One region of the Mesorhizobium delmotii genome, then DNA from elsewhere that is predicted to be linked to it. Evidence: predicted binding sites of a transcription regulator. Region 1 holds the regulator's gene; each other region holds the start of a gene.
The links. Region 1 encodes PhoB, which activates phosphate uptake and scavenging genes when phosphate is short. Its sites were predicted from a motif close to TGTCATNNANCTGTCAT; they were not measured.
Positions count from the first base shown of each region.

Region 2: a site for PhoB is predicted at 5,358-5,374, ahead of BQ8482_RS18380 (alkaline phosphatase D family protein). Genes of this name have one in related genera too.
Region 3: a site for PhoB is predicted at 4,948-4,964, ahead of phnA (phosphonoacetate hydrolase). Genes of this name have one in related genera too.
Region 4: a site for PhoB is predicted at 1,106-1,122, ahead of olsB (l-ornithine N(alpha)-acyltransferase). Genes of this name have one in related genera too.

Region 1 is NZ_FUIG01000043.1:138,419-145,977, forward strand. It holds gene BQ8482_RS26175 (PstS family phosphate ABC transporter substrate-binding protein) at 1-651, shown strand, start outside; gene pstC (phosphate ABC transporter permease subunit PstC) at 772-2,160, shown strand; gene pstA (phosphate ABC transporter permease PstA) at 2,153-3,766, shown strand; gene pstB (phosphate ABC transporter ATP-binding protein PstB) at 3,779-4,594, shown strand; gene phoU (phosphate signaling complex protein PhoU) at 4,633-5,340, shown strand; gene phoB (phosphate regulon transcriptional regulator PhoB) at 5,357-6,046, shown strand; gene BQ8482_RS26205 (ROK family protein) at 6,243-7,490, opposite strand.
Region 2 is NZ_FUIG01000026.1:332,814-340,372, forward strand. It holds gene BQ8482_RS18345 (TPM domain-containing protein) at 1-556, shown strand, start outside; gene BQ8482_RS18350 (GNAT family N-acetyltransferase) at 674-1,180, shown strand; gene ppa (inorganic diphosphatase) at 1,293-1,826, shown strand; gene BQ8482_RS18360 (hypothetical protein) at 2,075-2,665, opposite strand; gene BQ8482_RS18365 (hypothetical protein) at 2,688-3,104, opposite strand; gene BQ8482_RS18370 (TetR/AcrR family transcriptional regulator) at 3,196-3,801, opposite strand; gene BQ8482_RS18375 (MFS transporter) at 3,883-5,166, shown strand; gene BQ8482_RS18380 (alkaline phosphatase D family protein) at 5,447-7,021, shown strand; gene BQ8482_RS18390 (hypothetical protein) at 7,271-7,552, opposite strand.
Region 3 is NZ_FUIG01000019.1:34,211-41,769, reverse strand. It holds gene BQ8482_RS11065 (ABC transporter permease) at 1-711, opposite strand, end outside; gene BQ8482_RS11060 (ABC transporter substrate-binding protein) at 761-2,353, opposite strand; gene BQ8482_RS11055 (alkaline phosphatase family protein) at 2,393-3,661, opposite strand; gene phnA (phosphonoacetate hydrolase) at 3,662-4,936, opposite strand; gene BQ8482_RS11045 (LysR substrate-binding domain-containing protein) at 5,096-6,025, shown strand; gene BQ8482_RS11035 (aldehyde dehydrogenase) at 6,860-7,559, opposite strand, start outside.
Region 4 is NZ_FUIG01000092.1:137,174-144,732, forward strand. It holds gene grpE (nucleotide exchange factor GrpE) at 1-21, shown strand, start outside; gene olsB (l-ornithine N(alpha)-acyltransferase) at 167-1,042, opposite strand; gene BQ8482_RS35100 (hybrid sensor histidine kinase/response regulator) at 1,219-3,507, opposite strand; gene acuI (acrylyl-CoA reductase (NADPH)) at 3,620-4,609, opposite strand; gene lspA (signal peptidase II) at 4,662-5,162, opposite strand; gene BQ8482_RS35115 (TrmH family RNA methyltransferase) at 5,171-6,028, opposite strand; gene BQ8482_RS35120 (RsmD family RNA methyltransferase) at 6,029-7,075, opposite strand; gene BQ8482_RS35125 (DUF1772 domain-containing protein) at 7,165-7,559, opposite strand, start outside.

The DNA of each region.
Region 1 (7,559 bases):
AAGGCAGGGACTGTCGTCGATCTGACCAAGGAGCAGGTTTTCAAGGCGCTCGCCAAGAACGTCGCCGTTGACGGCAAGGTCGTCGCCAATCCCTACGTGAACTGGTCGGATGTCGATGCGTCGCTTCCCGCGACAAAGATCGAGGTGCTTGGCCCCCCGCCCACGTCTGGCACGCGCGATGCGTTCGTTGAACTCGTCATGGATGCGGCCTGCCAGGAAGAAGTGAAGGCGGCTAATGAAAAGGGCTGCGGCGAGATCCGCGAAGACGGCGCTTTTGTCGAGGCCGGCGAAAACGACAATCTGATCGTCCAGAAGCTGGAAGCCAACCCCAATGCCTTCGGCATCTTTGGTTTCTCGTTCCTTGACCAGAACGCCGACAAGCTGCAGGGCCACAAGGTCGACGGCGTCGAGCCAACCTTCGAGAACATCGCATCCGGCGATTACGGCGTTTCCCGCTCGCTCTATGTCTATGCCAAGAAAGAGCATGTCGGCGTCATCCCCGGCATGCAGGAGTTCATCGCCGAGTACACCTCGGAGGGTGCATGGGGTCCTGATGGTTATCTGGCCGACAAGGGCCTGATCCCGCTGCCGGACGCCGAGCGCGCCAAGTGGGCCGAAAACGCCAAGGCCCTGAAGGGCATGGGCTCTTGATGTTTCGGGGTCCGGGCGTATATCAGCTCTGACCCCTCATGCTCTAAAAGCCCAAAGCGCGGGACCAAAGGTCCCGTGCTTTGAGCCGGTGAATGACCGGCGGTCGAGGGGACGTCCTGAATGGTCGGTTATCTCGTTGTTCTACTGTTAGGTCTGGCCGCTGCGGCCTATTGGATCGGCCGGACACGCGCAATTGCCAGTGTCAACGGCGACGTCGCGCGATTGCATTCGCTGCCTGGCCAACATGGCATGTTTCTGGCGCTTTTTGCTGCCGGTCCCGCGCTGCTTGCGATCGTGTTGTGGTCGCTGATGACGCCGGGAATTGAATCGTCGATCATTGCCGACCGCTTCGCCTCCGAGTTGTCGGGAATGGGCGTTCCGCAGGTCGAAGCTTTCATCCGCGACGCTCGCGCGATGGCCTTTGGCGGGCTTGTCGGCTTCGCCGATCCGACGAAAGAGGCAGCCGCGGCCGTCTACAAATCGATCCATACGACCAGCACCTGGATCATCTGGGCCGTCGCGCTCGTGTTTTCCGCGTCCGGATTTTACTGGGCCTATTCGCGCATCGCCCAAGCCTACCGGGCGCGCCACGTGGTCGAGCGCGTTCTTCGCGCATTCTTGATCGCCTGTTCGGTGGTCGCAATCCTGACGACGATCGGTATCGTCCTGTCGCTTATCTTCGAATCCCTGCGGTTCTTCCAACAGGTGCCGTTCTATAAGTTCCTGTTCGGCACGCACTGGTCGCCGCAGAGCGCCTTCACCGGTGCGGGGACGGAAGCCGGGGCGGTCAACCAGGACATTTTTGGCGCGGTGCCGCTCTTTGCCGGCACGTTGCTCATCACCTTCATCGCCATGCTTGTGGCCGCGCCTATCGGGCTGATGGCTGCAATCTATCTTTCGGATTACGCTTCCAAAAGCGTCCGCGCGGTGGCAAAGCCGGTACTGGAAATCCTCGCCGGCATTCCGACCGTGGTCTACGGCTTCTTCGCCGCGCTGACGGTTGCGCCCTACTTCCGCGGTATGGGCGAAAGCCTGGGCCTCAGCGTCGCGTCCGAATCCGCGCTCGCCGCAGGCGTGGTCATGGGTATCATGATCATTCCCTTCGTTTCCTCGCTTTCCGATGATGTGATCAATGCCGTTCCGCAATCCCTGCGAGACGGTTCCGCCGGCCTCGGCGCGACCAAGTCGGAAACCATCCGCAAGGTGGTCCTTCCCGCTGCCCTTCCGGGCATCGTTTCGGCGATGCTGCTCGCCGTCAGCCGCGCAATTGGTGAAACAATGATCGTGGTCATGGCGGCGGGCCTGGCGGCAAACCTCACGGCCAACCCGCTCGAAGCGGTCACCACCGTGACGGTGCAGATCGTGACGCTGCTTGTAGGCGATCAGGAGTTCGACAGCGCCAAGACGCTTGCAGCCTTCGCACTCGGCCTGGTGCTGTTCTGCATCACGCTTACCCTCAACATCGTCGCTTTGCGCGTCGTCCAGAAATACCGAGAGCAATATGACTGATGCGATCGCGTCATTCGGCGCCGGCCGGCGGCCGGTCAGCGTTCATACCGACGATGCCGCGAAGGCGCGGCTGAAGGGTCGTTACCGCACTGAAACGTGGTTCAAATGGCTTGGCGCCGCAGCCGTCGCGTTGGCCGGCTTATTCCTTGTGCTGCTCCTGTCGACGATCGTCACGCAGGCGATCCCGGCGCTGCGGCAGAACTATCTGACGCTGCCGATCGATCTTTCGGCGGCCAAGGTCGACCCGGCGAAACTCGACGCCGCCAACTACGACGCCATCGCTCAGGAAGCGCTTACGGCAAAATTTCCTGATGTGACGGGCCGTCAGGACAAGCGCCTGCTGCGCGGACTGATTTCCACCGGCACAGGCGTCTTCCTGCGCAAAGATATTGCGGCTGATCCGGGGATGCTCGGAGGAACAGTGGACTATGCGGTTCCACTTGACGATTTTGCCGACCTTTATCTCAAGGGGTTGCTTGCCGACGTCGGTTCGGACGAAGCGATTTCGACAAGCGTCACGCCTTCGGAAACCAGCGGCGACATCGATCTGACCTTCGGCGACGACGCCATGCTGACGCTGGCGCGTGGCAATGGTGCGACCGAGGGCGAAAACGGTATGCTCACGCTGACGAGCGGCGCGTCGTCGCTGCTGGTCGCGTTCAATGGCGGTACGGTCAAGCTGACCGCGCTGTCGCCTGGGGCCAACGGGACGGCGGTCGCAAAGGGCACGGTGATCGAGGCGCTGGACAGCACGGCGCCCGCCGCGAGCGGCCAGGCATTCCTGCGCGTCATCGACACGCCGGAAGCATCGCGAAAGATTTCCGACAAGATGATCGTCTGGCTCGACACGCTGAAGAGCGCCGGCCTGATCGAAAGCCGGTTCAACTCGATCTTCTTCTTCACCGGCGCAAGCCGCGAGCCGGAACTGGCCGGTGTCTGGGGCGCGGTCGTCGGATCGTTCCTGACCATGATCGTTACGCTCGCCATCGCCTTCCCGATCGGCGTTTCGGCGGCGATCTATCTTGAGGAATTTGCCCCCAAGAACCGGCTGACGACGATCATCGAAGTGAATATCAACAATCTGGCGGCGGTGCCTTCGATCGTCTTCGGCCTGCTTGGACTTGCCGTATTCCTGAATTTCTTCGGCATGCCGCGCTCAGCCCCGGTGGTCGGCGGCATGGTGCTGGCGCTGATGACCCTGCCGATCATCATTATCGCCTCGCGCGCTTCGTTGCGCGCCGTGCCGCCGTCGATCCGCGAGGCGGCGCTCGGCATCGGAGCGTCCAAGGTCCAGACCGTATTCCATCACGTCCTGCCGCTGGCGATGCCGGGTATCATGACCGGCACCATCCTCGGAATGGCGCATGCGCTGGGCGAAACCGCGCCGTTGCTGATGATCGGCATGGTCGCCTTCATCGTCGACATTCCCGGCGGCTTCACCGATCCCGCGACGATCCTGCCGGTGCAGATATTCATGTGGGCGGATTTCCCGGAAGCTGGATTCCAGCAGAAGACTTCGGCGGCGATTTTGATTTTGCTGCTGTTTTTGGTCATCATGAACGCCATCGCGGTGATACTGCGCAGGCGCTTCGAGCGGCGCTGGTAAGGAGTAGAGGATATGAACATCATGACGGAAGCCGGCGTCGAGCAGAAACTGAGCAGCGGAACCAATGCCCCTTCGATCAAGATGAAGGGCGAAAAGGTCTCTGTTCATTACGGCGAGAAGCGAGCTCTGTTCGACGTGGATATCGATGTCCGCGAGAACCAGGTGACGGCGTTGATCGGCCCATCGGGCTGTGGCAAGTCGACCTTCCTGCGGTGCCTGAACCGAATGAACGACACCATCGATATCGCGCGGGTGAGCGGCAAGATCACGCTCGACGGCGAGGATGTCTACGACCCGAAGATCGATGTCGTCGAGCTGCGAGCCCGCGTCGGCATGGTATTCCAGAAGCCGAACCCGTTTCCGAAGTCGATCTATGAAAACGTCGCCTACGGTCCGCGCATTCACGGCCTGGCCAGGAGCAAGGCCGAGCTGGACGGCATCGTTGAATCGAGCCTGAAGAAGGCCGGCCTGTTCAACGAGGTCAAGGATCGCCTGCTCGAGTCGGGTACCGGTCTCTCCGGCGGACAGCAGCAGCGCCTGTGCATCGCGCGCGCCATCGCCGTATCGCCGGAAGTGATCCTGATGGACGAGCCCTGTTCGGCGCTCGATCCGATCGCCACCGCCCGCGTCGAGGAACTGATTGACGAACTGCGCCAGAACTACACGATCGTCATCGTCACCCATTCGATGCAGCAGGCAGCGCGCGTGTCGCAACGCACGGCGATGTTCCATCTCGGCTATCTGGTCGAGGAGGGCGCGACCGACAAGATGTTCACCAACCCCGACGACAAGCGCACCCAGGACTACATCACCGGCCGGTTCGGCTGAGCGGTCCGGCGGCGAATTTCGAACACGAGGACAGTATCATGGGTGAACACACCGTCGCATCTTTCGACGAGGAACTGGAGCACATCGACAGGCTGATCCGCGATATGGACGAGCTCGCCGCCGCGATGGTCGCAGCCTCGATCCGCGCGTTGCTTGCATCAGACAATGCGATGGCGCAGCGCGTCGTCTCGGACGACGCCATCATGGATGCGCGGCAGCGCGAACTCGACGATAGTGCGATCACGCTGATCGCCAAGCGGCAGCCGATGGCGCAAGATCTGCGCGCCGTGGTTGGCGCAATCCGCATGGCCGGCGATCTCGAGCGCATCGGCGACCTGGCCAAGAACATAGCCAAGCGGGTCAGCGCAGTCGGGCAGAGCGCCACGCCGCGTAATCTCTCGCACGGTATCGACGCGATGGCGGATCTCGTTCTTGTGCAGCTCCGCGGCGTGGTCGAGCACTATGTGTCGCGCAATGCCGGCGCGTTGAAAGAACTGCGCGCCGACGACCAGAAGATCGACGTGAAATATACGGCGGTTTTTCGCGAACTCCTGACCTACATGATGGAGGATCCGCGCAACATCACCGCCTGCACGCATCTTCTGTTCTGCGCCAAGAATCTCGAGCGTATCGGCGATCACGTCACCAACATCGCCGAAAACGCCTACTATGTCGTGACCGGGCAGCAATTGCCGGCGGATCGCCCGAAGCTCGACGAAACGACGATGTCGGCGCCGGCGACATGACGGGGGTGACCGGTCGATGATCGCGCCACGCATCATGGTGGTGGAGGACGAAGAGCCGCTGGGCGTCCTCCTCCGCTACAATCTGGAATCCGAAGGCTATCAGGTCGAGGTGGTGACGCGCGGCGACGAGGCCGAAATCCGGCTGCAGGAAAACGTGCCCGATCTTCTGGTGCTCGACTGGATGGTGCCGGCGGTTTCCGGCATCGAGCTTTGCCGACGCCTTCGGATGCGCCCCGAAACCGAGCGGCTGCCGATCATCATGCTGACCGCACGCGGCGAGGAGAGCGACCGGGTGCGCGGCCTCTCGACAGGGGCCGACGACTACCTGGTCAAGCCGTTCTCGACACCGGAATTCATGGCCAGGATCAAGGCGCTGCTGCGCCGCGCCAAGCCCGAAGTGCTGTCCAGCGTGCTGAAGGTCGGCGACATCATGCTCGATCGCGAATCGCACAGGGTCTATCGCAAGAAGAGCGAGATCCGGCTCGGGCCAACCGAGTTCCGGCTGCTCGAATTCATGATGCGGCACCCGGGTCGGGTCTTCTCGCGCAGCCAGTTGCTAGACAATGTCTGGGGCGAGACGATCTACATCGACGAGCGCACGGTGGACGTCCATGTCGGACGGTTGCGCAAGGCGGTCAACAATGGTCGCATGCCCGATGTCATCCGCACCATCCGCGGCGCGGGCTATGCGATCAGGGAAGACTAGCTGATATTCAGGTGATGCCGGCCTGCGACCGGCGATTTCCTGCGATTCCGGTACGTACCCAAAAGTACGCTCCGTTCCGGTTCTCGGAACTCACGCAGTCTGGTCGGCTCGCGCCCGTCTTCGAGCCGGCGCGGCCTGACCTGAATCTCAACACATCCCCAAGTTGCAATCCGCCGTTGTTCCTTGCCTTTCGGAGTCAGGCCACGTGCTTCCTGATCATGCCGGACTTCCCTTGTATGCCCGGCGCGAAAATCTCCTGGTCGACGAAGCTCAGCGCCCGCAAGGCGCAGCCTTCGCGGATCAGCGGCAGCTCGTTCGTCTCGGTGTCGAAGGAAATCGAACCCGAATGATGGCCGCCGGCGGTCTGGGCGATGGCCTCGCGCAGGGCCGGCTCGATCAGGTCGAAGGCGGCAGCGTTGGCGCCGACCATGGCGACCGGCGCCGGATCGATCAGCGCGAACAGGCTGCCGAGCCCGAAGCCGAGCGCTTCGCCGGCCTTGCGGTAGGCTTCGCGCTCCGGTCCGTCCGCCTGGCGCGCCCGGGCCGCCAGTGCCCGCATCTCGGCGTCGCTGACATCGGCGACCGGCTCTGCGTTCTCGCTCAATTGCCTTGCGTTGCGCCAGATGGCGTAGTTGCCGGCATAGGCCTCGACGCAGCCGCGCCGCCCGCAGCGACAAAGCGCGCCGCCCGGCCGATGAATCATGTGGCCGAATTCGCCGCCCGAGGAATGGGTGCCGGTGAACAGTTCGCCCTTCAGCACCAGCCCCATACCGATGCCGTGCGAGAGCAGGATGGCGATGAAATCGTCGCGGTAGCGATCCGGCTCGCGCCAGCGCAGCGCCACGGCCATCATGTTGCAGTCGTTCTCCATGATGGCCGGGATGCCGAACTCGCGTTCCAGAATGTCGGCGAAGGCGATGTTAGTCTGCGGCGTGATCGGCGACCACAACATGGCGCGCGCATGCGAATCGGTGATGCCCTGGATCGCCAGCGCGATGCGGGCGACGCTTTGGACGTCGAGGTCGGGGTCTTCGATCCGGCGCCGCACGATGGCGACACATTCGTCGATCAGCTCGTCGCGCGACATGGTCAGCGTGTCCAGCCGGCGTTGTTCCTCGGCGACCACCTGTCCGGCATAATCGATGACAGCGACCGACAGGAAATTCAGCGACAACACGACCGCCAATACCGCAGCGGCTTCCGGATTGAGGCTGAGGCCGACCTGCGGTCGGCCGCGTTTCATCGAAACGGTCTCGCTCGCCTTGCTCTCGGTCAGGATGCCTTCCTGGATCAGGTCGGAAGAGATCGCCGATATGGTCGAATGGCTGAGGCCGGTGGTTGCGGCGATCTCGGTCCGCGACGGCTGGCCGGCCCGGCGTACCGCAGAAATCACCATGGCCCGGTTGCGCCGGCGCAAATCGTCATGACGGATTCCAACCGACATTCTTTTGCTTCCTCCCTATTGCCGCGGCCGCTCATGAATCGGAAGCCGTCGGTAATGTCCGACAAATAG
Region 2 (7,559 bases), on a different contig from region 1:
AATCTACTGCGTGGTCGCCTATGCCAGCGACGGCTATTTCTTTCCGGCGGCCTTCATGGCGACGCTGGCCATGCTCGTCGTCAGCCTCGCCGTCAGCTACGGGCTGGAAGCATGGTGGCTGTCGATCCGCGTGCCGCATTTCGTCATCGCGCAGCTTCTGGCGATGGCCTCGGTACTTGTCCTGTTGTGGGCGCTGCCCGCCTTGCGCATCCATCTGGTGCCGAGACGGCTGCGCTACCAGGCCGCGCATGCCAATGCGATAAAGCAGTTCCTCGCCCGCAACGTCCACCGCACGACGGCGCGCACCGGCGTGCTGGTTTTCGTTTCGATTGCCGAGCACTACGCCGAAGTGATCGCCGACAGCGGCATCGACAGCCGTGTCGGCCAGGATGTCTGGGACGGCGTCGTCCGCGACCTTACCGCGCATGCCCGCGACGATCGTCTCGCCGACGGCTTCATCAAGGCGATCGAAGCGACGGGTGCGGTGCTGGCCGAGCATTTCCCGGTTTCTACCGGCGACGTCAACGAGCTGGACGACCATCTGGTCGAAATCTGAGTCGTTACGAACGGCTTCCTTCAGCACTCAACGGCACGTCTATCGTCTGTGCGAAAGCTTGGGAGCCGCTGACCGGACTCTTGCAATCGGGCGATGCGGGTTTATGGTTAACCAATCATGAAGACGCTGAGCATCGACATCAGGAAAGCCGAGCCGCGCGACGCAAGCGCCATCGCCGACGTGCACCTGCTGGCTTGGCGCGGCGCCTACTCCGGCATCATCCCGCATCGGACACTGACGTCGATGATCAACCGCCGCGGCGTCGACTGGTGGGCGAACGCCATCCGTCGTGCCGCCACCGTTCTGGTCGTCGAGATCGGCGGCAAGGTCGCCGGCTACGCCACGATCGGCAAGAACCGCGCCCGCGAGCTCAAGCAGCAGGGCGAGATCTACGAACTTTACGTGCGCCCGGAATATCAGGGCATCGGGCTCGGCAGCCGGCTATTCTCGGCCGCACGGGCGCGACTGGCAGACCACGGCCTGAAAGGCATGGTGGTGTGGGCGTTGGAGGACAACCAGAGCGCGCTCACCTTCTATGCCGGCGCCGGCGGCCGCGACGTCGCCGAGGGCGTCGAGATCTTCGAGCAGAAGGCTCTGAAGAAGGTCGCCTTCGTCTGGGAATGACGGCTCGACACGCCTTTCGCTAACACCCTCAGCTGCTTTCAGTACCATTCGCCGCATTGCACCATGCGCCGCTGCCCGCTATCGGTCTCCAATCGAAAGAGGGACAAAAGCCATGCGTATCGAAGCCATCGCCATCGGAAAGAACCCGCCGGAGGACATCAACGTCATCATCGAGGTGCCGATCGGCGGCGAGCCGATCAAGTACGAAATGGATAAGGAGGCCGGCACGCTGTTCGTCGACCGCTTCCTGCACACCTCGATGCGCTATCCCGGCAATTACGGCTTCGTGCCGCACACGCTGTCGGGTGACGGCGACCCGATCGACGTGCTGGTCTGCAACACGCGCGCGCTGGTGCCGGGCTGCGTCATCAATGTGCGGCCGATCGGCGTGCTGGTGATGGAGGACAATTCTGGTCTGGACGAAAAGATCATCGCAGTGCCTTCGCCCAAGCTGACGCTGCGCTACGAGAACGTCACCGAATACACGCACCTGCCCGACATCACCCGCCAGCAGGTGCAGCATTTCTTCGAGCACTACAAGGATCTCGAACCCGGCAAATGGGTCAAGATCGAGGGCTGGCACGATGCCGCCTACGCCAAGAAGATGATCGTCGAGGCGATCGAACGGGCCAAGGCAAGCAAGTAGCCGAAACTCCTGAAGTTGACCGAATGGGTTGTCGCAACGATTGAGGTTGGCCGAAGCCCCTCAGCTTCGTCATCCCTGGGCGGAGCGACGCGAAGCGGAGCGCAGTCCCTGGGATCCATTCCGTGACATCAACCGAAGTGCGCAGCGGACCAGAATTCTGCACCGTTGCGGCGCTTTGACGTCACGGCATGGATCCAGGGGTCTGCGCTGCGTCGCTGCGCTCCTTGCTCCGCCCCAGGATGACGAAGTCAGTTATCGACGCGGCCGAAAGCGGGCGCGTTGCCGATAACCACGCGCTTGTCCTTGCCACAGGCAAAGGTCCGCGCCTTCTCGTCGGCGAGCCTGCGGGCCTGGTCGTTGGCGCTGGGGTTGCCGGTGGCCAGCACCAGGCCGACGGTGCAGCCTTCATAGGTTTCCGGTTGGGCGACCTTGGCGACGATCAGCACGTCGGTCGGTTTGTTCTCCGCCTCGGGATTGCTGACCGAACGACGGTGGATGACCGCGAAAGGAATGGCCAGATCGCCATTCGTCTCGATGCGCCACTCGAGTCTGGGTGCAGCCGAATTGAGCCCGACAAAACTTTCCCAGACCGCGGTCATATCGCTGGGCGGAAAACCATAGAATAGCGATTCCCGGGCATCGTCGTAGGCGATCAGCACCGGGTAGCCGCGATAGCCCGAACAGGCAAGACTGGCCCAGTCGCCTTCGCCCTCCTCCGCCTGCGCGTAGGTCACGCAGTCCTTCTTCCAGTCGAGATCGGTGTAGGCGCTGGAAATATCGCCGGCCTGAGCGGCCTGGCAGAGGCCAGCGAGGGCAAGCGGGATCAAAGAAACACGCACGGCGGAAATCCCCTCTGGCCAGCTACCTGAATCTAAGCCTCGCAAAAAAATACAGCCCATACAACGCAGAAAACCAGGTGGCCATAACGAACGTTTGGTAGTCCATCCAGCAAATTGCCAGTAGCGACGCGCTGGCCGCAAACAGGACTACGGGAACCGCGGCATCCAAGTATAAAAATACCAAAGTGAATGCGGATATCAACGTGGTCAGTATACTTGCCGTTGTGCTGGAGCTTGGCGTTTTGCCGACGAAATACATCGCAATCGACGAGATGAGTATCAAGAAGGCAACCCTGCGCAGTACGGCTTCCTTGACCTTATACTCATTCAGGCTAAGGATCGCCCCAATGTCTTTCTTCTCTTGCTCGCCAATTAAACCCGACCGCCCCTGCCTCAGGTAGTGAAGCAGGAACATCTTTTCGAGGTCGTCTAAAAACATCCTAGCAGGGTTCAAGTCGGTACCGGCAATTATCAACAGAGTGCGAGCGTGACAGCCATACTGCTTCCGGCCGGAATGGACCGCAAGAGGTCTACTTCTTCAAGCTCGCTTCGATCAGCAGGTCGGCGTTGCGGGCCACAGACTTCGCCGGTCCGCCGGCACCGAACAGCTGGCCGCTGATATAGGCGCCCTCGATGAGAAGCAGCAGCCCGTCGCCCAGAGTGTCGGCGTCGCCGGCACCCATTGCCGCCGCCATGGCGCGCAGGCGTCGTCGCAATTCCTGCTTGTTGGCCTCGCTCACCAGGCGGGCCGGATGGCCGTGCTCGGGATATTCGACGGCCGCATTGGTCATGCCGCAGCCGCGATAGTCGGGTTTTTGCGTGCGCTTGCCGATGCGGGTCAGGAAGGCGGCAATCTGCGCGCGCGGATCGCCGGGATGGGCAGCCACCGCCGCGTCGAAGCGCTCCCAGAACTCCAGGTCGTATTGCCGGAGATAGGAGGCGGCCAATTCGTCCTTGGAGGGAAAGCTGCGATAGAGGCTGGGCTTGGTGACGCCGGCGCGCCGCACGATCTCGTCGACGCCGATCGCCCTGATGCCTTGCCGGTAGAACAGGTCGCGGGCAACGCGAAGGATTTTTTCGCCGGCGCGCGGCGGGGCTACTTCATCCGCTTTGATCGCTGGTTCAATGCTTTTGATTCTCGACACGGTGTTGCCTGCTTGACAATGTTACCGATCGGTACGTATACCTCGGCGCATCGCAACGTACCGGTCAGTAACATGATAGTCCAATCCCGCCCGTTTGGCCAGCGCTACGCTTTCGTCGTGGTCGCCGTCATTTTCCTCTGCCTGCTGATCGCGGCGGGCCTGCGGTCGGCGCCGGCCGTCATGATGCTGCCGCTGGAGGAGAGTTTCGGCTGGCGGCGCGACGTCGTCTCGCTCGCCGCGGCCATCGGCATCTTCCTCTACGGCCTGACCGGGCCGTTTGCCGCGGCACTGATGGAACGGATCGGGCTGCGCCGCACGCTGCTGGCGTCGCTGGTGGTGATGTCGGGCTCGACGGCGCTCAGCCTGTTGATGACCGAGCCCTGGCACCTGCTTCTCACCTGGGGCGTATTCTCGGGCGTCGGTTCCGGCGCGGTCGCCACGGTGCTCGGCGCCACCATCGTCAATCGCTGGTTCAAGACCAATCGCGGCCTGGTGATGGGACTGATGTCGGCCTCCGCCGCCACCGGCCTGCTGGTGTTCCTGCCGCTGCTCGCCGCGCTCGCCCAGTTGGGCGGCTGGAAGCCGGTCGCCATCGCCATTGCGATCGCCACTGCCTGCCTGGTGCCGCTGGTCTATCTGCTGGTGCCGGAGCGTCCGGCCTCGATCGGCATGGTGCGCTATGGTGCGGACGCCGATGACGTGCCGCCGGTTCCGCCGGCCTCGCAGGGCAATTTCCTCACGCATACGCTCAGCACGCTGCGCCGTGCCGCCGGCACCCGCGTGTTCTGGTATCTGTTCGCCACCTTCTTCATCTGCGGCTTCACCACCAACGGACTGGTCGGCACGCACCTGATCGCGTTTTGCGGCGACATGGGTATCGGCCAAGTGCAAGCTGCCGGCCTGCTGTCGTTGATGGGCATCTTCGACCTGATCGGCACGACGCTGTCGGGCTGGCTCACCGACCGTTTCGATCCGCGCAAGCTGCTCGGCGTCTATTATGGCATCCGCGGCCTGTCGCTGATCTACCTGCCTTATTCCGGCTTTTCGTCGACCAGCCTGATCATCTTCGCCGTGCTCTACGGACTGGATTGGATCGCCACCGTGCCGCCGACGCTCAGGCTGTCGAACGAGGCGTTCGGCGACCGCAGCGGGCCGATCGTCTTCGGCTGGATCGTCGCCGGCCATCAGGTGGGTGCGGCGGCGGCCGCTTTCTTCGGCGGCACCATGCGTGAATTGCAGGGCAATTACGAGGTTGCCTTCCTCATCGCCGGCATGACGGCAATAGCCGCAGCCTGCATCTCGCTGTTGATCAACACCAGCCGTCCGGCCTTTGAGCCGGAACCGCAGGCGGCTTGAGCGGTGACGGCTGAGCGCTAATCTCCCCCCTTGAGGGGGAGATGGCCGCGAAGCGGCCAGAGGGGGTCGGTCCGACCGGGCTCGGCCCCTTATCGCAGACACAGGAGGTCGGCGCTCCACGCGAGACGACCCCCTCTGTCGCCTTCGGCGACATCTCCCCCTCGAGGGGGGAGATTCGCCAGCCTGTTGATCGTCAGAAAACCTTCATAGTTTCGAGATGTGCCTGAAACATTGAGGCTGGACCTTGGCGGCGCCGTTCAACGCCATCCAGGAGACAGCCATGAACAAGATTTCGATGACCCGGCGCGCCTTCGTCACGTCCGTGAGCGCCGCCGGCCTCGTCGGCGTATCGGGCCTCGCGCTTCCCTATTATTCGCGCGCCAATCAGCGGCCCGCCTTCACCCATGGCATCCAGTCGGGCGATGTCGACGCAACCAGCGGCGTGGTGTGGACCCGCACCGACCGCCCTTCGCGCGTCATGTTCGAAGTGTCGTCGACGGAAAATTTCGCCAATGCCTTGCGCCTTGCGCCGCTCGACACGTCGCCGGCCAGTGATTACACGGTAAAGCGGCTGCTCACCGACCTCGCCTCCGACCAGGACATCTTCTACCGCATGATCGCGGCCGATCTCGCCGACATCAACGCCGTCTCCGAGCCGATCGTCGGCCGCTTCCGCACGGCGCCGGCCTCGAAGCGCGACATTCGTTTCGCCTGGTCGGGCGATACCGCCGGCCAGGGCTGGGGCATCGACGACACCGGCATGAAGACCTATGCCACGATCGGCAAGCATACGCCCGACTTCTTCCTGCATTCCGGCGACACCATCTATGCCGACGGCGCGATGAAGGACGAGGTCGACCTTACCAATGGCAGCAAGTGGAGGAACAACGTCCTCATCGACGAAAAGCGCAAGGTTGCCGAGACCCTGGACGAGTACCGCGGCCAGTGGAAATACAACTTGATGGACGGACATGTGCTGGGTCTCAACGCCATCTGCCCGACCTTCTACCAGTGGGACGACCACGAGGTGGTCAACAACTGGTCGGATTCGAAGGACCTGAGCGCCGACGACCGCTACTCGGAAAAAAACATCCATGTGCTGGCGGCACGCGCGGCACGCGCCTTCCACGAGATGACGACGATCCGCTACGAGCCGTCGGAACCGGGCCGCGTCTATCGCAAGATCGCCTACGGGCCGCTGCTCGACGTGTTCTTCCTAGACATGCGTTCCTATCGCGGCGCCAACGGCCCCGGCATGCAGGATACGGTGACGCCGCAATCGCGCATTCTCGGCGAACAGCAGACGAAGTGGCTGAAGCGCGAACTGGCAACCTCCAACGCGACCTGGAAAATCATCGCCGCCGATATGCCGCTCGGTCTCGTCGTCTGGAACGACGCCACCAAGAAGGCCGGCGCCGAGGCCATCAGCAATGGCGACAATGGTCCGGGCAAGGGTCGCGAGTTGGAAATTGCCGACCTCCTTCGCTATATAAAGAATGCCGGTATCACCAACACCGTCTGGCTGACCGCCGACGTGCACTACACGGCGGCGCATTACTACAATCCTGATAGGGCGCAGTTCCAGGACTTCAATCCGTTCTGGGAATTCGTTTCGGGTCCGCTCCATGCCGGCACGTATGGACCCAATGATTTCGACATGACCTTCGGCCCGGAGCTGAAATTCATCAAGGCGCCAACCGCCGAGCAGGGGCAGAACCTGCCGCCCTCGGCCGGCCTGCAGTTCTTCGGCCTCGTCGACATCGACGGCGCCACTGAACAGATGACGGTGCGGCTGATGGATCGCGACGACAATGAACTCTACAAGGTCACGCTCGACCCGGTGCAGTCGGCGTGAGGGGCTGGCTTCAATAATGGCCAAAACGCAGGCGGGACAGCGCCCCCCTCTGTCCTGCCGGACATCTCCCCCACACGGGGGGAGATTGGCAGCTTGGGCGCTCCGCTCGCGCCTGCAACGTTGGAGGTTGGCGAAAGCGGCGGCGACGACCGATCTCCCCCCTCGTGGGGGAGATGCCCGGCAGGGCAGAGGGGCGTGAAGGATCGCAGCGGAACGGTATCTCGGGATGACGACCGCCGTCGGCAGTCGTCAGTCAGGATAGCAAACGGTCGGAATTTCGGGCCAAACAGCGCTGTCGCAGTTGGCAGCCTCCTGCCTCTGCTTGAAGGCGGCGCTGACCGGCCCGGTCACCACCGGGTCGACGCCATCGGGCGCATCGGCAAACAACTGCTCCGCCGAACGCGTATCGGACGGCAGGGCAGGGGGCGCTTCCTTGAGGGTCGCGGCCGACTGTGCCGCGCCCGCCGCGAGGAGAACGGCGAAGGCCGCCCATGCGAGGATTGGCCGGTATCTGCTGCCCGTATTGCTCATGAAATTC
Region 3 (7,559 bases), on a different contig from region 1:
GATCAGCGATCCGAGTACGTTGGGGAGCACATGCCCCCAGATGATCGCCGAGCGCGAAACGCCCTTCAGAACGCTGGTCTCGACATAGCTGCTGGTCAGTTCGGCCATGATTGCCGCGCGCGTCATGCGCACGAGATGCGGGATCATGGAAAGAGCCAGCGTCAGTGCGGGGAGGAAGGCGGAGCGCAGGAAGGCAACGGCATCCTGCCCCGGGCGCACGACGGCGATAGCGGGAAATAGGCCTAATTGCACGGCGAACAGGAACACTAAGCTCAGACCGAGAAAGAATTCCGGCAAGGATGCAACGACGAGCGCGACAATCCCCGTCGATCGATCGAACACCGATCCGGCATGAATTGCCGAGCGAACGCCCAGCAGGAAACCCAGCGGCATGCAGAGAAGGGCGGCGAATGCGGCGAGCCGCATTGTGTTCCAAAGGCGATCGGCGACGAGCGGTGCGACCGGCATGTTGGTGCCAAACGAGGTCCCGAGATCGCCGATGACGAGGTGGCCGAGCCAATCGAGGTAGCGCAGATAAGACGGCTGTCCGAGCCCCAGCCGTTCGCGCATGGCGGCGAGGTTTTCCGCTGTGGCGTCTCTTCCCAGAATGTGCAACGCGGCATCGCCCGGCAGGAGCTCGGTCGCGACAAATATTATCGTCGCGACCAACAACAGCGTCAAAGCACCAAAGATGATGCGTCTTACGATCATTTGCAGCAAAACCGCTACTCCTCGATGGACTGGAACCCGAGGGTCAGGCTCAGTCGTTGAACCACCATCCTTCACCGCTCAGGAAATTGCTGAGCCCGCCCATGGGATGCGCGACGACACCCTGCAGCCGCCGGGATTTGGCGTGCAGATAGTCGGGGAAGGCCGCTTCCATGTAGCCGCCTTCTTCGTGGATGATCGTCTGCAGATCGCACCAATGCTGCTTGCGTTTGGCAACGTCGACTTCCGCACGCGCCGCGTCGAGCAGGTTATCGATACGGCTGTCGACAAAGCCGGTATCGCTTGCCGCGCCCGCCTTCGATGACATGTAGGGTGTCCAGAAAAGATCGGCACGGGGGCGCATGTTGGAATGGGTGCTGGTCAGCGGATGCTTCCCGGCGACGCTGCCCCAATAGCCTGCTCCCGGCACCTGATTGACCTTGATCTTGAGACCCGCGGGAGCTGCGGTCTGCTGGAAAAGCAGCATCTGGTCGATCAGACCCGGGCCGACGCCTGGCGCGACATAGACTTCGAGTGAAGCGTTTTCCATTCCCGCCTTCTTGAGATGGAATCTCGCCTTATCGACGTCATAGGGCCGGATCGGCAGATCGGCGAAATAGACCGGATCGATCGGCGAAACCGGATGATCGTTGGCGATCTGAGCGAAACCCTTGTACACGCTGGTGCGCACGCGCTCGCGATCCTGCAGATATTTGAGCGCAAGCCGAAGATCGTTGTTGTTGGTGGGGGCCTGCTTGCACATCATGGCGATCGCGACGATCTGACCGGCACGGACGAATACCTTTTCCGCAACAGTGGAACGGTCGAGCAAGGGCAGCGAAGCGACGTCCGTGCTCATGATGAAATCGAGGTCACCAGCGAGAACGGCGTTCAGGCGGTTAGCCGGTTCGGCAATGGCCACGACCTCAATGCCGTCCAGGAAGACTGCGTCGGCGTTCCAGTAGCCGTCGTAGCGAACGGCCGAGGATGTGCCGCCCGGCGTATATTCCTTCATCTGGAAGGGGCCGGTGCCGATCGGCATGGAAAAGTCCGTCTGGCCTTCCGGCGCCATCACCACAAAGGGCATGCCGAGGACCACGGGAAAATCGACGTTCGGCGCATTGAGAACGAAGCGGACGGTCTCGGGCCCGTCAGCCTTCACTTCCCTGACGCCCGAGAGCAGAGATTTCGCGCGCGACTCGCTTTTCTTGTCGATGTGCCGGTTGATGTTCCAGACGACATCGGAAGACGTGAAGGTCTTGCCGTTGTGGAAGGTAACGTCGCGACGCAGCTTGAACACCCACTCGGTGGCGTCCGGCTTGGCCATTTCGAAGGATTCTGCGAGCGCTGGCTGAACCTGGAGCTTCTCGTCGATACGCACCAGCGTATTATAGATCTGGAAGGCCCGGGCAATGTCCGTATTGGTCAGGATCTTGATCGGGTCGAGGCTGGCTGTCGCATCGCTGATCTCTGTGGCGATGCGGGCGACGCCGCCTTTGTGCGGCGATTGAGCCAGGGCGCCTTTGGGCCCGAGCAGCAGACCGCTGGCCGCTCCGATACCAAGGCCGGCACCGAGTTGGAGGACATGGCGGCGCGACAGCGCCGCGGCGGCCGGAGTTTTCGCAAGCAGGTTGTCAGTGGTCATTGTCGTCCCTCGTGAATCGGTTTCAAAATAAGTGGATAATCAAGTGGTTGTCTGAAGCGGCAGGCCATCGCAGCCCTCAGTTGGGAGGGCGAGATGAGCGAGGATGGTCGGGGCGATGTCGACGAGCGAGCAGGAGCTGGAACGGACCGCGCCCGGAGCAAAGCCTACGCCGTCGATCATCAGAAAGGGGGATTGCTCATAGGCACCCAGGCCGCCATGCTGGCCGCAGCCCAGCCTGTCGGGCTTACCGGCCAGTGGCTTGGCGGCGAAGCTGCGCCCGGGAACGCCGAATTCGTTCGGCTGGTCGTCGGAGGCCATGGACACGAAGACCGCCAGACCGCGCGCATCGCTTTGGCCGATGTCGCCCAGTGCTTCGCCCGCAAACACCGGGCCGGCCCATGTCTGGTCCCGGAGGCGTTCGGCAAGGGCCGGAACGTGGCGCCGGCCGGCCGGACTGGCATAGATCAGCACGGCGGTGCCGTTCGGCACGACGACCAAATCGCCAGCCGCGAGCGGATCGGCGAAACCAAGCCTGGCGACCTCGTCCTCGACATCGACCACCGCATGTACCGTCTGATGGCCGTGATCCGAGCCGACGATCAGAAGCACATCTTCCTTGTCAGCCCGGAGCAGATTGACGCGATCAATGATAAGCCCAACATGGTCATCGGCGTCTCGAAGTACCTGAAGATGCTCCGGGGAGCCGAGCGGTACCTCATGCTGCGTGGTGTCGGGATGACCAAGCCACAACAGTGAAAGCGCCGGGCGCCGATCCGTCAGTGCCTCCTTGATGAAGCGCTGAGTCATGGCGCGATCTCCGGCAACGTCGATGCCGATGTTGAGGGCGGCGTCCTCCGGAACTGGATCGCGTCCCGGCCCATAGGAGCCGGTGCGATGATAGACGAAGCCATGACCATCCGGATCATGGGCGTAAGCCGCGCCAGGCGAGACGTTGGAGAATGTTACCGCGCCGCCGAATTCCGCGATACGCTCGGCCAATGTAGGCACGATCAATGATTTTCCGGTCACTCGCCGGCGGTGTTGCAAGAAATCGGGATGACCTGCATCGTGGATAACCAAACGATCATTCTCCAGCAGCGCCAGAGAATTGCCTTCAAGGCCATGCCGGGCCGGGTAGCTACCGGTCGCGAAGCTTGATGAGCATACTCGCGTGACCGATGGCACGGCACTGCGGTGCGCGGTAAACCAGGTGGAACGTTCTTTCAGTCGCGCAAGGTTAGGGGTTGCCTCAGGACGAACGAAGTCGCGCCTCAATCCGTCGAGAATGACAGCAGCAACGCGTCGCATTCACGCCTCCACGCCGTTGAGTGCAAACTCGAAGATGTCGAAGTTGCGCAACGTCGAGCTTCTTGCGCGCGCCGCATATTCGGACCGCAGCGGATGAGATAGGATGAATGGTACCCTTTGTTCGGCGAGCCCGCCATGAGAACGCAGGTTTTCACCCTCAAGGGCCGACAGATCATGATCCACAGCGCGCGCACCAAGCGCTACACCTTTGCAGGCGATCACCGCGACATCACCTTCTTTGTCCGCCGGCAATTCAAAGCGGGCGCATGCGTCCTCGCGCGTGAGCGCATCTTCGATGCCGGGAAGGGTCCGGAGCAAGGCAGCGACCCGCTCGGGCTCCAAATCTGGCTTCCTCAGATGAATGCGTACAAAACCACCCAGTGCGCCGTGATGACGAACGAAGGGATCGGTAATCGGGCAGATGACCTTGGCACTGCCTTCACCAAATTCCTCCTCCAACTTATCGCCGAGATAGAGAACGTTCGGTCCACCTGAGGGTGAGGACATGTCGTTCATGCCGTGATCGGCGACGATGCCAACAACAGCACCCAGATCGAAAAGAACTGAAAGACGCTGATCCACCGCCGCCATGAAAGCGTCGGCCTGCGGTGTCGCTGGCGCATGCTTATGCTGCACATAATCAGATAGGGACAGATAGATAAGATCGGGTTTCTGTTCGGCGATCAGCTTGATGCCGGCATCGAGAACATAAAGCGACAGATCGGCGGAATATTGCTCGGGGGCCTTTCGTCCGACCAGGCCAGGCACGTCTTCAATGCCGTTCTCGGCCATCGTGCATTCAGCGGCCTTTTCGGCCGAAAAGGCGATTCCCTTGAGGTTGCGCGCGAGCGCCTTGCGCAGCTTGTCTTTGGCAGTGATCGCTACGACGTTGGCTCCCTCCTCGGAAAAGCGTCCGAGAATTGTATCGGCACGCATCGGGGTCGCGTCCACCATCATGACTTCACGGCCGGTTTCTCGGTCGAGATAGTAGTTTCCAGACACGCCATGAACCGATGGGGGGGCACCGCACACGATCGAGATATTGTTGGGATTGGTAAAGGTGGGCATCGCCGCGAGCGCGACCGTGGCGAAACCATTACGGCGCATCGCGTCCAGGGTTGGAATGGCTCCGGCTGCACTCGCAGCTTCAACATAGGCGGGATCGCAACCGTCGAAACACACCACCACGGTTGGCCGCCGCGGCCAGCAATAATCTCGGCCGTTGATCAGAGTTGATGCTTGATCGTATTCACCCGAAGTATTTTTGCGCAGCAAAATCGGACTCCTGTTATAAAACTGTCATGATTCATAGCTATTATTATATCTTATTTTCATGAATCGAATAACATCAGTGCTTTGTTGGGTATATATTCCGATGAACGTAAGCAAGTAAATCGATTTTACTTCTGTCATCGTGTGAGAAAAAGGAACAGAATGCAGCAACGCCTTCCGCCTTTGAAATCATTAATAGCGCTTGAATCCGTTGTTCGAACTGGAAGTGTCACAGCGGCGGCGAAGGAACTGTTCGTCACGCACAGTGCGGTCAGCAAGCACATCAAGGCACTTGAGACATGGGTCGGAGAGGCGCTCTTTGCCGAAAACAGGCGCCATATGGCTCCCTTGCCAGCGGCAGTGCGACTGTCGGACAGCGTCGGGATGGCGATCAATCTGATTTCGCAGTCTCTCAGCACACTGTTTGAGGAAACAAGTGAGGCGCAGCTGCGTGTGATCGCTCCCGCCACGTTCTCGATGCGGTGGCTTATTCCGCGGCTCCCGGAGTTTCATTCCGCGCATAAGACGACGGGGGTCCGAGTGCGTCAAACACATACGCCGGAGAACTGGCACGATATTCCCTTCGACGTGGCCATAAGGCGCGGCGGGCCTGTGCCGCCTTCCCTAAAGTCGGTTGTTTTTCTTCGCGAAGAACTGACGCTTGTTTGTCATCCACGACTTGCAGGTGGCCGCGCGCCCGGGTTCTTAGCCATTGAGGAAATACCTCTCTTGAAGGCTGACACCCGGCCGGGAGAATTGGAGACATGGCTGCTTGCGGCTTCCGCGCCGTTGAGGCTCGCCTCAGGCGCCGCATCTTTCCCACACTTTTATATCGCCCTGGAGGCCGCTCTTGCCGGCCAGGGCGCGATTGTAGCTCCACTGCTTGTCATCGAAGATCTTCTATTGCGCGGCGATCTCGTGGAATTAGAACCGAACGTGCGGGTAAGGGGCGCTGACTACATGGCTCTTTATGAGGAAAGCGCTTCAACTGGTTCGCCGAAATCATTTTTCGTTTCTTGGCTCGCGTCCATGCCACCAAAAACACCGCCGGTCATTTCTCCTTCTACGCCATCACACATCAACGCTCTCTAACGACCTCGTTCGTAGGTCTTCGGCCGCGGCCTCACGACACGAAAGTGCTCTGATTATCCGGCATTTGCGAACGGATACAGAACCTCACAATCCGGCCCTGGGGTTGGCTTCGGCTGATTTTTCTAGCTTTGAGCGCTGCGTAGAGGGGTGCGTGTGTGGATGGCACTCCTGAGAACGGCGTTAGCATGCCGAGTTTGGTGGAGAGATGGTCGGCCGATTCGCCCCGACCATCATTGCGAGATGTCCCAAGGGTTGATGACGTTCAGGTCGGCGGTATCGAACGGGACTGGTTTCGCGGGCAACCCCTCGGCCGTCTGCCCGACAAGGCCGCGCCGTAAACCGTGTAGCCTTGGCGCCCCCATGCCTCGCGCGCTGCTGCGAGCATCGTGCTCTTGCCAACCCGGCATAACTGGCATAATCGGCTAAAAGATATTAGCGCGGCGAAGATGGTCAAACAGTTGGAGATTCATTTAGAATTTTGAACGAGGGTCGACGGTTTGAGCCCAGCACACCTTCATCCATCGGCCACCCCGCTCAGATAAGAAGCGGAGAGCCATCCGGCCGGACTTTGACGGAAAGAGCGCCGATCAGGCTGTGTCGCAACTTGGAAGTCCGTGCCTCCTCGTCCTTGTTGATAGCGACAATGACCTTCGCATCCCTCAAGCCGGCGGATGTTGGATAACGCCGGAAATGCCAACCTCCCTTGTAGAGATCGGGTATGACGACCTTGCTGGCTTACCAGCGTTGAACGTATTGGGAAGGACGAGACACTCCTCCAGCCGATGGTCATCATCCGGCGGCATCAGCGGGCTGCCGCCTCAATGCATCAACCCCTCACGACAAATCCAACCAAATGGTTTTGAGCTGAGTATATTGATCGTGTGCATGGATCGATTTGTCGCGTCCTCCAAAGCCAGATTGCTTGTATCCCCCGAATGGAGTAGAGGCGTCTCCTTCTCCGAAGCTGTTAACGGTCACGGTCCCAGCCTTTAAACTTCGTGCACCATGGAGCGCTCTTTTTGCATTTCCGGTGAAGATTGACGCTGCTAGACCATAATCAGTATCGTTGGCGATTTGGATCGCTTCATCAAGGCTTTCGACAGTTATGACTGATAGGATCGGTCCGAAAATCTCGTCGCGGGCGGCTCTTGCCTGATTGCTGGACACATCCATTACGGTGGGTTCTACATATATGCCGTCGACGGTCGAACCGCCGATGTACAACTTCTCGCCCCCATCAAGATAGGAACAAACCTTGTCGAAATGCGCTTTCGAGACGAGGGCACCAATACGGTTCTCCGGGTCAAGCGGGTCGCCTAGCGGCCATTCGCGAGCACATGCCACGATGCGCTCCAGCAAGGGGGCTTTTACGTCTTTGTGAACTATGAGCCGGGATATAGCAGAACAGTTCTCTCCCATGTTCCAAAAAGCACCGTTCACCACATGGGCAGCAACGCTTTCCAAGTTCTCGGCATCATCCATCACTATACAGGGGTTTTTGCCGCCCATTTCCAGAACAATTTCCTTGAGATTG
Region 4 (7,559 bases), on a different contig from region 1:
CAAGCTGAGAAGGATGCGTAAGTTAGGGGAGTAGGGGGAATAGGGCAGTACGGGAGTAGGGAATAACGCCACCTACGATAAAGTAGAGCAATTGCCTACTCCGGCCGTTGGCCTGCTCCCCCCTACTCCCCTACTCCCCTGCTGCCTTATTCCGCTACTGCCCTACTCAGGCGGCGAAACGCTGGGCTTCCCCGCCATAATAATTGACGTAGCGGGCGCCGATCTCCTGGACCGGCATCACGACGAACACGTCGACCGTCGAGAATTCGCGGTCGATGACGCAGCCGTCGCCGATGCGCGCGCCGACGCGCAGATAGCCCTTGACCAGCGGCGGCATCGCCGCGATCGCGGCCTTGGCATTGACCGCCTCGATCGGCATCAAATCCATGGAACAGTAGCGCCCGGCGACCGCACGCACGTCCCAGGCCGAATTCGTCCGGCAGTGATGGGCGAGATAGGTCAGCGCTTCGGCGTGCGCCGCCGGCACGGTGCCGTGGAACGAAGCGCAACCGGTCATCACGCCGATCCCGTAATGGTTGATATAGGCCCAAATACCTTGCCAGAGCGCCTCGATGGTGCGCTTCGAGCGGTATTCCGGCAAGACGCAGGAGCGGCCGAGCTCGAGGAAACGCTGGCCGGGATGGCGGGCGATAAGATTGGTCAGTTCGAATTCGCCCTCGGAATAGAAGCCGCCGGCCGCTGCCGCGATTTCCTGCCGCAGCAGGCGGTAGGTACCGACAATGCGGCGATGCTCGGGACCGGACAGCGAGGTATCGAAGACGAGCAAATGATCACAAAGCGGATCGAAATGGTCGGCGTCGCGGCGGTCCTGCACCTGGAACAGGTTCTTCCTGGCACCAAGCTCGTCATAGAACACCCGGTAGCGCACTTCCTGCGCGGCGGCGATCTCGGCCTCGTTGCGGGCGAGCCGCACTTCGAGGTTGCCGATTCGGCCGAGCGCTTCGCCTTTTATGACGGCATCGACGTTCCGCCCGGTGAGCAAAGCACCACTGGCGTTCGGCCGAGCGTCACGTTCCGGCATAACTGTATGCACGAGTGATTCTCCTTCGAGCCATCCCTCTTGGCACGGGGATACGGTGTAGGTGCAACAGGATTGTGACAGTACCGTGATACGGTGCTACGGGCAATACTTCGTCGGCTGGGTAATCCTTCAACCGGCTATGTTACGCAGGGAAGCCAGGAAGGACAGCCGGCGGATCAGGCGGCCACCTGGCCCTCGATCGCATGGACAAGCGCGTCGGGGTCGAGCGGCTTGGTGACGAAGCCGCTGGCGCCATGGGCAAGCACCGCGTGGCGCGTCGTTTCCTGGCTGTCCGCCGAAAGCACCATGATTGGAACCGGCGGCACGGCGGTTTCCTCCTCGTGCCGGCGGATGGCGGCGATGGCGTCCAGCCCGTCCATGACAGGCATGTGCAGGTCCATCAGCACCACGTCGAAGCGGTGCTTGTGACCGGTCCCAGTGACGGCCTCGACGGCGGCCTTGCCGTTGCCGACCACTTTCACGCGATGCCCGGCCTTCAGCAGAGTGGCACGAGCAAGCATGGCGTTGATGTCGTTATCCTCGGCGATCAGCACGGACAGCCCCTGCCTGCGGCCGCCAATGGCACGGACGGATGGTGCGCCGGGCTTTTCCAGCTGTGGCTGGGTGAGGGCGGGCACGCTGCTGGTCAAAAGCACGCGCAGCAACGTCTCGCCGCGCACCGGCCTTGCCAGGAAGGTGGCGTAGCCGCTGGCGCGGAACTCGCCCAGCATGCCGCGGTCGGTAGGCGCGATCAGCGTGATCGCCTCGCAATCGGCAAAGCCGCTCTGGCGAAGGCGTTTGAGCAACTTGCCGTCGCCCTCCTCCATGGCCGCATCGACCAGAAGCACGTCGCAGCCTTCTGCGAAGGACGCTGCCTGGGAGGCGGTCGCGGCCAGATCGACCATGCCGCCATTGGCACGGATGGTGCGGGCGATGGCGTCGGCCTCGATGGCGTTCTTCGACAGGATCACCGCGCGCCGTCCTGACAGCGCATTCAGGCGGGTCTGCGGCGGCTCGGTGGCCGATATTGCAGGGATTTCGAAGACGAACTCGGAGCCTTGGCTGAGCCGGCTCGATACCGAAATCGTGCCGCCCATGGCGATCACGAGGCGCCTGGAGATGGCAAGACCGAGCCCGGCGCCGCCATGCGCGCGGGTCGACGTGCCATCAGCCTGTTCGAATTCCTCGAAGATGCGCTCCATGTCGTCCTCGTGCAGGCCGGGACCGGTGTCGGCGACGGTGAAGCATATGCGGTCGGTGGTTTCGGTGCGGGTACGAGCGATGCTCACCAAAACGCCGCCGCTGTCGGTGAACTTGATCGCGTTGCCGATCAGGTTGAGCAGCACCTGCCGGACCCTTCCCGGATCGGCTGATATCATCTGCGGCACGTCGGGTTCGACATGGCAGCCAAGGCCGATATTCTTGGCGAAGGCGCGCGCAGCCAAGAGTTCGACGACGTTGTCGGCGATCTCGCGCACCGACATTGGCTGCGGTTCGGGATCGAAGCGGCCGGCCTCGATCTTCGAATAGTCGAGCAGATCCTCGATCAGCGCCAGCAGTGCGCTGGCCGAGGTCGAGACGGCGCCGACATAGGTCCGTTGTTCGGGCGAGAGATTGGTGTCCGCCAGCAGCCTGGCCATGCCGATGATGCCGTTCATCGGCGTGCGGATCTCGTGGCTGACGGTGGCGAGGAAGCGCGATTTGGCCTGGCTTGCATATTCGGCTCGCTCACGGGCGGTGATCAGCGACGATTCGGCGTGCTTGCGGGCGGTGATGTCGCGGGCGATGGCGCGATGCGAGGCGCCGCCGTTCTCCTTGTCGCGCACGGACAGTTCGATCCATGAGAACCAGCGCGGGCCAGCCGGCGTGCGAATGGCGACGTCGGTGGAACTCAGGCATTCGTGGTCGGAAAAAGCGGCATCGGGAACGATGCCGACGTCGATGCCGAGTTCGGCAAGGGTCCTGCCGGCAAGGTCGCGCTGATCGGCTCCGACAAGATCGGCGAAAACCTTGTTGGCATAGACGATGTTGCCGTCACGGTCGCGGTGGACGACGAGATCGCCAAGCGCGTCGATCAGCCCGCGAAAGCGTTCCTCGCTCTCCTGCATCTCCCACATGCGGTCGGCCAGGGTCTCGACCTCGGCGCGGCTGCGAGCTGCGGTCTCGCCAAGGAGGGCAACCGTACGACGCTCCTTGCGCCTGGCACGCAGATGCACGGCGAGACCGGCCATGCCAGTCGCCAAAAGGCCGAAAGTGATGAAGACCGGCGCTCCGGTCAGATGCGACAGACCTGCCAGCACGACTATGGCGACGAGCGTCAGGAACGGCAGGCCTTCGCGATTGGCGGCGGGCAGCTCGGGCGCCAGTGGCGGCGCTGCGATATGCTGCCGTCTTGGCGCCTCCGGGCCGATCTCGTCGACGCTTTCGGCGCTCTCCGTTTCTCTGATGCCGGATTCCGTGACCATGCGGAAACCCTTGCCAGACAGAGATTATGGAAAATTGCGGCCGATCGTTCGAATTTTATCGGTCGCGCGGTTTTTTTGCCTTCCTTTCGCGCAAAACGGCAGACGACAGAACTCACATATCCACCACCACGCGGCCACGGATCTTGCCCTCGACGATGTCGTGCGCGGCGTCGATGATGCCGTCAAAGCCAATGGTCGTGGATAGGCTGGCGAGCTTCTGGAGATCGAGGTCCGTGCCGATGCGGCGCCACGCCTCCAGGCGGACCGCTTTTGGCGCCATCACCGAATCGATGCCGAGCAGACAAACGCCGCGCAGGATGAACGGGGCGACGCTCGCCGGCAGATCCATGCCGCCTGCCAGGCCGCAGGCGGCGACGGCGCCGCCATAGGAGGTCATCGAAAGGACGTTGGCCAGCGTGTGACTGCCGACCGCATCGACGCCGCCGGCCCAGCGTTCCTTGGCGAGCGGCTTTGCCGGCTGGGCAAGCTCGTCGCGCGAAATCACTTCCGCAGCACCCAGGTCGATCAGATAGGGGCTTTCAGCGCTGCGGCCGGTCGAGGCGATGACATGATAGCCGAGGCTGGACAGGATCGAGACCGCGACCGAGCCGACGCCGCCGGCCGCGCCCGTCACCACCACCGGGCCGCGATCGGGCACGATGCCGTGCCGTTCCAGCGCGATGACGCAAAGCATGGCGGTGTAGCCGGCGGTGCCGATCGCCATGGCATCATGCGGGCTCATCCCCTGAGGCAGCGGCACCAGCCAGTCGCCGTTGACACGGGCACGCTCGGCATAGGCGCCAAAATGCGTCTCGCCGACGCCCCAGCCGTTCAATATGACCTTGTCCCCCTTGCGCCAGTCGGCATGGGAAGACGAGACGACGGTGCCGGCGAAGTCAATGCCCGGCACCAATGGCCAGCGGCGGATCACCGGCGCCTTGCCTGATATGGCGAGGCCGTCCTTGTAGTTCACCGTCGTCGCCTCGACGGCGACGGTGACATCGCCTTCCATCAGGTCGGCCTCGGTGAGGTCGGTCACCGCGACCGACTGCTTCTTCTCGGCGTCGCGCGAAACGAGGATGGCTTTGAAGGTTTCGGACATGTCTTCTCCTCGGGCTTTTCGAATGGCCACTGTATGGCGGCAGAGGGCCAGGTCAATCGCTTGAGGGTTTGGCCTCGCGCCGCCAACCGATGAGTTCGTCGAAGACGACCACCACCGCGCCGACCGCGATGAAGGCGTCGGCGAGGTTGAAGATGGCAAAGGACCATACCGGGGTGTGGAACAGGATGTAGTCGATCACGTGACCATAGGTAACGCGGTCGAACAGATTGCCGATCGCGCCGCCGACGATCAGCGCAAAACCGATGCGGGTAAGCACGTGGCCGGGCGGGGTGCGGGCCGCGAGATAGAGCACGAAAGCGACGACGAAAGCGGCGATGACCACCAGGCCGGTGTCGCCGAAGGACGAAAACATCGAGAAGGCGATGCCGGTGTTGTAGGTGCGATACAGCGCCAGGAACGGCACAAGATCGACCTTTTCCTGGAAGGCGAGGCCGGTCTCGACCAGGTATTTCACCCACTGGTCGAGCGCTATCGCGGCGGCGACCAGCAGGGCGTAGGGGAACCATGATTTTGCCGTTGGGGATTTGACCATTTGGGATGTCACGGTTTGGCGTCCTCCGGGGCAAGTTTCAGCGCGCCGCGCCGGATCTCGAACAGCATGATGCCGGTGGCCACCGCGAGATTGAGCGAATCGGCCCGGCCGGCCTGCGGAATCCGCAGCAATCTGTCACAGCTTTCGGCCATGCTTTCGGGCAGGCCCTGCTGTTCGTTGCCCATCATCAGCAGCACCGGGCCTTTGGAAAAGTCGACCGAGCGGTAATCGACCGCACCCTTCAGATGTGTGCCGGCAACGAGGCCAGGAAAGCCTTTTCGCCACGCAAGGAAGGTTTCCGGCGTCGCCTTGGCGACCGGCACCGCGAAGATCGAGCCCATCGTGGCGCGCACGGTCTCGACGGAAAAAGGATCGGTGGTCTCGCCGACCAGGATGATGCCCTTGGCGCCAACGGCATCGACGGTGCGGATGACGGTGCCGAGATTGCCGGGGTCGCGCACGCGGTCGAGCGCCACCCAGACGTCGCCGTCTCGAGCGCGGATGTCCTTCAGCGGCAGGAATTTCTGCGAAAAGACGCCGACCACCATTTGCGGGTTATCGCGGCGGGTGATGGCGACGAGCACTTTTTCCGAAACTTCGAGCACGGTGCCGCCGGCGGCAACCGTGCGCGCCGCGACCTTTTCGACTGCAGCGTTGCCGCGTCCGGCCTTGGCGAAGACCAGCGTCCGGATCGACCAGCCGAGGTCGAGCGCGTCGATGACCAGCTTCAGCCCCTCGGCCATAAAGGCGTTCTGCTGGTCGCGGAATTTCTTCAGGGAGAGCGCCTTGATGTCCTTGATCAACGGATTGGCGAGGCTGGTCACTTCCTTCACCTGCCCTGGCGCGCCGGCGTGCCGCTCGCTCATTCAGGCCACCCAGCGTGAGAACAGCGACGTAGACAGCGCCCGGCCGGCGGATTTCTCGCGGATGATCAGTTCGCCCGATTCGACCGTGCCGCCCATGCCGGCAAATGTGTCGCGCATCAAGGCATGGATGGCGAAGAAGGAGGCGCGGATCGAATAGGCGGTCAGCACGACAGCAAGCGGCTTCGGCGTCAGGATCGAGCGGCAGAGGTCGGTCAGATCAGGCAGGTCCTCGAACAATTGCCAGACCTCGCCCTTGGGGCCACGGCCATAGGCGGGCGGATCGAACAGGATGATGTCGTAGCGGCTGCCGCGGCGCTCCTCGCGCTCGGCGAATTTCATGGCGTCGTCGATGATCCAGCGGATCGGCTTTTGCGACAGGCCCGCCATCTCCTGGTTCTCCCTGGCCCAGCCGATCGCCTTCTTGGACGCATCGACATGGGTGACCTCGGCGCCGGCGCGCGCCGCCACCAGCGAGGCAAGGCCGGTATAGCCGAACAGATTCAGCACCTTGACCGGTCGCTTCGTCGCCGCGATCAGCCCGGCCATGTGGTCCCAGTGCGAGGCCTGCTCGGGGAAGACGCCGACATGGCGAAACGAGGTGAAGCGGCCGAGATAGTCGATTCCGTCATGCTTCATCGGCCAGGTCTCGCCGAGCGGCGTCTTGGGGAAGCGCCAGCGGCCGATGCCTTCCTCGTCGGTGTCGCCGGTGAAAATGGCGTCGGCGCGGTCCCAGTCTTTGGCCGGCAACGCTTTTTGCCAGATCGCCTGGCCTTCGGGCCGGACGATGCGATAGGGCCCGTACTGCTCGAGCTTTTGACCGGCGCCGCTGTCGAGCAGCGCATAATCGGCGTTGGGCGCCACTTCGAGGATCAGCGGCAGGTGTTCGGCGGGCAGGGCGCCGTCGCGGCGGGAAAGGACGCGCGGCGCGGCTTTCGGCTCGGTGCGGTTGCCCGATGCTGTGCCAGTCCCGCGCTGCGCCTGTTCCGCCCCGCTCTTTGCGAGCTGATGCGAGCGGCTGTCGCGGCGTTTGTCGCGAAAAGGTTTCAAGAAGAGCATCTCCGGGGCGACTTGGCCCGCTTCTGCCACAGCACATTCACCGGTGCAACAAACGCGGTCGCTGGACATTTCCGAAACGGTCAGCCGCGCCTGATCCAAAGCAGGGCGGCAACCAGCGATACGAAACCGACTGCCTTGAAGCCGGCGACGATCATATGGCCGGTTTCCCAGCGCCGTCGGATCGCTTCGAAATTTTCCGGAATCGGTCCAGGCACCCAGGTGGCCAGAATATCGTTCGCCGGCTTGACGAGAGCAAACCACATCGCAAGAGACACCGCATAGAGCACGGCAGCGGCCAACGCGTACCAGAACGCCGGACGGTCATTGCGCAGCATCCATGCGAGAAGTCCCGGGCAGCCGATCGCGGCCACGTCGAGTGGCGCGCCAATGACGGCAAACAGCTGGAACTGGGCGTTGAAGACAGTCGTCTCGCGCCAGAGCGAAGGCGACCACTTCGTCAGCCGAGGAGCCGATT